Regions from separate parts of the Priestia veravalensis genome, predicted to be linked through region 2. Evidence: riboswitches for the same ligand, from Rfam matches in the RefSeq annotation. Region 2 holds a riboswitch; the other holds the start of a gene.
The links. Region 2 has a riboswitch for cyclic di-AMP ahead of AS180_RS04945 (dicarboxylate/amino acid:cation symporter). Riboswitches for the same ligand answer to the same signal wherever they lie in the genome.

Region 1: another riboswitch for cyclic di-AMP. It lies ahead of AS180_RS06165 (cation:dicarboxylate symporter family transporter); the one in region 2 lies ahead of AS180_RS04945 (dicarboxylate/amino acid:cation symporter).

What each region holds. Positions count from the first base shown of each region.
Region 1 covers NZ_KQ758635.1:23,674-27,098, reverse strand. The annotation lists gene ytvI (sporulation integral membrane protein YtvI) at 1-269, opposite strand, end outside; gene AS180_RS06165 (cation:dicarboxylate symporter family transporter) at 506-1,786, opposite strand; cyclic di-AMP (ydaO/yuaA leader) riboswitch at 1,883-2,029, opposite strand; gene AS180_RS06160 (undecaprenyl-diphosphate phosphatase) at 2,201-3,025, opposite strand; gene brnQ (branched-chain amino acid transport system II carrier protein) at 3,174-3,425, opposite strand, start outside.
Region 2 covers NZ_KQ758632.1:69,663-73,087, forward strand. The annotation lists gene AS180_RS04935 (sensor histidine kinase) at 1-474, opposite strand, end outside; gene AS180_RS04940 (response regulator transcription factor) at 471-1,172, opposite strand; cyclic di-AMP (ydaO/yuaA leader) riboswitch at 1,744-1,898, shown strand; gene AS180_RS04945 (dicarboxylate/amino acid:cation symporter) at 2,112-3,338, shown strand.

The DNA.
Region 1 (3,425 bases), on a different contig from region 2:
AAAGAAGGCGTAACTTTTGAGAGAGCCACTACTTGCGTTACAATTGTACGAATAATAAAGAAACCAATTAATGTTATGGATACAACATATAATAAAAACGCTACTAATACAGCATAGATTCGACTAAACTTCAAAGAATGCTGCAACTTTTGAATAAGACCTTCTAGAACAATTGCTGTTAATAATGCAAAGACAATTGGTAAGCTATAAGGAATTAAAAAACAAGCTGCAATAATCGATACAATAATTGCTATGCGCTTCTTCCACATATGTAAATGCCTCCCACGCTTTCTTCCTAAATTCACTCACATGCCACATACTAGAGCACGCTCAGCTTGTTTATTTAAAAACATATCTGTTGTTACCTACTATAATTATAGGTTTAATTTCTTTATTAATAAAGAACTAATCAAAAAATTATCAAAAAAGCTACTTACCTGTTCATAAAAATAGAACCGGTAAGTAGCCTTATGCATTAAGCATTGTTACGAGATTAGAAGATACATTAGCTAGCTACTTTTGCCTCTCTCGACTGTTTCATCACTTCATTAGCTTTTATAGGATTGTACTTGCCTTCAGACTTAGACATAACAATTCCTGCAATTGTGTTACCCATTAAGTTTACAACTGTACGAGCCATATCCATAATTCGGTCCACACCGGCAATGAATGCAAGACCTTCGGCTGGAATTCCAATCGTACCCAACGTTGCTAATAATACAACAAATGATGTTCCTGGAACGGCTGCCATCCCTTTTGAAGTAATCATAAGCACTAGGATTAGCGTTAGCTGTTCGACAATGGTTAAGTCAATTCCATAAACCTGTGCCAAGAAAATAGCGGCAATTGCTTGATACAGCACAGATCCATCTAAGTTAAACGTATAACCAATTGGGATAACAAACGATACAATAGCTTTTGGACATCCCATTTTTTCTAATTTGCCCATAATACGCGGTAATACCGTTTCTGAACTTGATGTGCTATATGCTAACAGCAATTCATCTTTTAAATAACGCATTAATGTAAAGATATTTACACCAGCCCATTTCGCAACCGCTCCTAAAACCACAATTAAGAAGAACAGTAAACCAGCGTAAACTAGAATAACAAGTTTCGCTAGAGACATTAATGATTCTAAACCAAACTTAGAAACAGTTACACCAATGAGAGCAAAGACCCCGATAGGAGCAACTTTCATCATCATGTTAACAACATGGAACATCGCATGAGAAACGCCGTCAAAAAATTGTAAAACAGGCTTTCCACGATCCCCAATAGCTGCTACACCTAATCCAAATAACACGGAGAAAAAGATGATGGCTAACATGTCACCTTCCACTAATGATTGGAAGAAGTTCGTTGGAACAATATGAAGGAACGTTTCTGCAACGGATTTCTCACTTTGTTCTTCACTTGTCTCTACGTACTGGTTAATATCAGTCTTTTGTGCAGATTCAATGTCCACTCCTACACCTGGTTGGAAAGCATTAGCCAATAAAACACCTATAATGATTGCAAACGTTGTGATGACTTCAAAGTAAATGATAGTCTTAGCACCTAATCGGCCTACTTGCTTGCCGTTACCAGCGCCCGCAATACCAACAATTAAGCTTGAGATAACAATTGGAATAACAATCATTTTAATCAGGCGTAAGAATAAGTCGCCCAGAGGCTGTAAATACGTTGCTACTCTTGGATCATTAAACCAAATAACACCAACTAGAATACCTAAAATTAAACCAACAAAAATTTGTGTTGCCATGCCAAACCGCAATTTTTTCATATGTGCTCTCCTCTCTGTTGTAAAGCGATTTTATTTTTTCTGAAAATTAAAAAAAGACCATTCTAAAAGAAAGAATGGTCGACAAAAAGACAATGTTCTTTCTCTCAATAAGCAGACGAGGTTAACTGTCGGATTCGGGTTTGAGAGTACCCTACTTTCACTCAGGAAAGATTCACCCCAAGGCATATGATATACCAAATTTGTGGTTCCCCCGCTCTAATGTAGACTAAGCTTCTTATTAAATTATTTTTCTGAAATATTATACAGAATTAATATTTTATTCAATAAGAATAATTTATCTGTTTTTCGAAAGCTTGTCAATTTATTTTTATGACTCAAAACTTTTTAACTATATAAATGCCAAAATATAAAACAGCCTTGGCTCTAAATGTAACCAAGGCTGTTTTAGCATTCTTAAAAGAATACAAGATAAATAGCAACTGCTAATACAATACGATAAATAGCAAAAGGTACCAATTTTATTCGATTAATTAATTTTAAGAAAAAGCGAATGGAAACAAGCGCTACAATGAAAGCACTAATAAAACCAGCAATGAAAAAAGGCAATGCATCAATTGTGAAATACTGCCAATTTTTGATTAATGATAACCCACTAGCTCCTGCCATGATAGGAACAGCCATAATAAAAGTAAAGTCAGAAGCTGCTCGGTGGCTCATACCCAAAAGTACCCCACCTGAAATCGTAGCACCAGAGCGTGAAAACCCTGGCCATAGAGCGATACATTGAAATAATCCAACACCAATTGCTTGACGATAAGTCATTTGATCTACCGTTTCTGTTTTTGGAATTCTTGAAGCAAAGCGGTCTGCAATAATCATTAAAATTGCTCCTGCAATTAAGCTGACTAACACCGTGTTCAACGAGAACAAATGCTTGTCAATAAAATCTTCAAATAAGAATCCTAATACAGCTGCCGGAAGCAAACCAACGATAACTTGAGAAAGTTTTAATCGATTTGTTACCTGTTCATATTTCTCATTTTTACGATTTAACCCTAATAGATTAATAAAACGATTTCTAAACAAAACAACAACGGCTAGGATCGAGCCTAATTGAATGACAATCTTAAATGTATTAGCAACCTCTGGTGAAAATAGCTCTTTTGAATTCAGCCATAAATCATCTACAATAATCATGTGTCCGGTCGATGATACAGGCGCAAATTCAGTTAGACCTTCTACAATTCCTAAAATAATCGCAACAATAATTTCCCACATTTTTACTCTACCTTTCAAGATTACATAATTTTTTCATCTTCATAGCAAACGTGAATATTCGCTTTTTATCATAATTGTTTGCTGATAAAAACACAATCTTTATTTGAAGAACAAAAAAAGCCCAGTTTGGGCTTTTTTATGGACAATCTTATTTACTATATGATTTAACTTGTTTTGAGTGAACTACTTTACCTTTTAGATTATATAAGCTAAGAAGATAACCGCCCATAGCCCCAGCGATTGCTGGTACTAACCAACCAAATCCTGTGTTATACAATGGCAAAGTCTTTACAAGTTCCCCCCAAGCACCTAAGTTTAACCCTGACTGAAGACAAGCGTCCGTTACGCTTACAATTCCAACGAATAAAATAGATAAAGCATATACACCTTGCTTTCCTTT
Region 2 (3,425 bases):
TAATCCTTTTTGAATTCGCTCCATTTCATCTTGAATGCTCATAAAGATAGGTTCATCTTCATTTTGAATCATAAGGTGAATAACAGATACAGGAGTTTTCATTTGATGAACCCACTGATTCATAAATGTAATATGTTGATTAAGCTTATTTTGATAGTGATACATTTCATTATGAAAGCTTCGAAATTGACTCTCCAGCAGTTCTTTTAACGCTTCTGAAAGCGGAGACTCCTCTTCAGACAATATGCTGTCTTCTGACTTATGTAAGGGATTTGACAGGTGTTTATAAAATGTTTTGTTTGTATAGTAGCGATAGCATAAATAAGTGATGTAGATAACGGTGCTGATTAAAATAGCATAAAGAACAGTAAAAATGTCTCGAAAACCATCTAACGCAAAAATCGTACATACTAAACCCAATTGGATAAGATAAAAAAATGTAAGAGGAAGATGTTCTTTAAAAAACAGCTTCATGCTTTATTTTCCTCTTGAATCCGCAGCATATAGCCTGTACCTCTAATTGTTTCAATCGCTTTTTCGATACCAACATCCCCTAGTTTTTTACGCGTACGCGTCATGTAGACATTTAGAGTATTATCATCAACAAAAAGCTGGTCGTCCCAAATTTTTTCGAGTAATCGATCTCTGCTAACAACTCTTTCTGCTTTATCTAACAATGTTTCAATGAGCTTGCTTTCTGTTTGGCTAAGCTCAACTTCTTTGCTTTGGTAGCGTAATAGTAACCTTTCAGGATATAAAGTTAAGCCGGCGTGCTCTACAATTCGCTCCTGGTTAGTAGGTGCATAGGACCCGTATGCGCGTCGTAGTTGGCTATTTACCTTGGCAATCGCGACGTCGTAGTCAAAAGGCTTGGTTAAATAATCATCTGCTCCACTTTCTAACGCCATCACTTGGTCCATTTTTCCATCGCGTGCTGAGATGAAAATGATAGGGCAAGTGGAAAGAGTACGGATTTGTCTGCACCAATAAAAGCCATCATATTTTGGTAAATTCACATCCAATAAGACAAGGTTAGGGTGGTGCTTTTGAAAATCATCAAGTACATCTGTAAATGACGTAACGATATGTACGAGTAAATTATATTTTTCAAGATGTTCTTTTAATAAAGAAGCAATTTTTTGATCATCTTCTACAATTAAGACGGTAAACATGGTTAGGACTCTCCTCTATAGATAAAAATCAATATATTGTTCTTTATAGTTTATCAAAAAGAAAGGGGAGATTGAAATGGATTTTAGAAAAAAATGTAATTTATGAAATTGCTCGCCAAAAAAGTAAAGTTTAAATTAGCTAAACTTAATTATGGTGAAATTCAGAAAAAAACATTTACATATATACATTAAACCAGTATAAAATATGAATATAAAAATGATAATGCTTACAATTATTGTATAAAAATAACATTTAATGAATATTAATTATTTTGTTTTAAATGTTATAAAATGGATTTCTTCTTTATGTGTTTAGTATTACTATACAAATTGTTAGTTGTTATTGGTATGAGGTGCTATTTTAAGTTGGAATGTCATTTGGTAAAGAGTAGTTTAGTTTATAACGAACATAAATACGAATATAAAATATACATAAAATGTGATAAAATGTGACATGAAAATAAAAAAAACGACAGTGTTTTGAATTTTTTTTGTATATTATCTTGACAAAGTGATAGGAAATGAATTTTAATAAAGAAGTAAGTTATTGCAGTTTAAAACTATTACATCAAAATAACAGTTGCTTAATTTCAGATTGAAAGAAAGCGGGGGACCCAAATTTGTGCAGACAAGCACTAGGGGTGAATCTTAACTTAATAGTTAAGTAGGGTAACTCACATACCCGAATCCGACAGCTAACCTCGTCAGCATTTTGTGGGAGAGTACATGGAAGGTTTGAAAACCAGAGAGGGCTCTCATGGTTTTTTTTGTACACTTTTTTCGATGATTTTAAAAAAAAGCAGCTGGAGCTCGTTCTATTCTGAAAATTTCAAAAATAATATAAATTAAAAGTAGTTATTCTTTTTGGAATATTCAACTTGTTAATCTTGGTAGTTATTAAATTAATAATATAATTTGTTTATATGAGGGGGTCCATCAATGAAACTATCAACAAAGATTATCATTGCACTAATTATTGGTGCTGTTGTAGGTGTCTTGTTAAATACGTTTTCACCAGGGACGTTTACAACACTAGATAAATATTTATTTACGCCGCTTGGGCAAATCTTTTTAAATCTTATTAAGATGCTTGTTGTACCGATTGTCTTTTTCTCAATTGTACTTGGCGTTGCAGGTTTGGGAGATCCGAAGAAACTTGGCCGCATCGGCGGTAAAACAATTGGTTACTTTTTAATTACGACAACAATTGCTATTACAATTGCTATTATCTTAGCATTTATTATTAAGCCAGGCACAGTTGGAACATTCGACACAGCAAATGCTTCCTTTGAAGCACAAGAAGCACCTCCTGTAGGTGAAACATTACTAAACATGATTCCTACTAACCCAGTTCTAGCAATGACTGAAGGAAACATGCTTCAAATTATCGTATTCTCAATCTTTATTGGATTTGGAATTACGATGTTAGGTAATAAAGCAAAAGGACTATATAACATTATCGATCAAGGTAATGAGCTTATGATGTACCTTGTAAACTTAGTGATGAAGTTTGCTCCATACGGTACGTTTGGTTTAATCGCAACTGCGGTTGGTAGCCAAGGATGGGGAGCGATTAAAGCAATGGGGCTTTACATGTCAGTAGTTGTGCTTGCGCTATTTGTTCACGCTATCTTAACGTACGGTGGATCTATAGCGCTGTTAGCAAAGCGCAACCCAATTGAGTTCTTTAAAGGCTTTGCACCAGCTATGACTGTTGGTTTTAGTACATCAAGCAGTAATGCGACGTTGCCAATTGCAATGAACGTAGCTCAGAAAAATCTTCGTGTACCGGAATCCATCAGTAGTTTTGTTCAGCCATTAGGTGCAACAATTAACATGGATGGAACAGCAATTATGCAAGGGGTAGCAACTGTTTTCATCGCTCAGGTGTACGGAGTAGATTTATCATTCAGTGCACTAATTACAGTTGTTGTAACAGCAGTTCTTGCAAGTATTGGAACAGCGGGTGTTCCAGGTGTTGGACTTATCATGTTAGCGATGGTACTTTCAGCAGTTGGCTTACCAGTAGAAGGTATCGCATTAATCATCGGTATTGACCGCTTGCTTGATATGATTCGTACATCGGTTAACATTACAGGGGATGCTGCGTGTGCAGTAATTGTTGCCGAGTCTGAAGCAAGAAGAGCTGAAAAAGCAGGAGCTTAATGTAATGCATTAACCAGTAGGGGATGACTGGAGAATGACAAACAAAGGATTTCTGATACGATAAAAAGGCTCACTCTTTACGTTTAA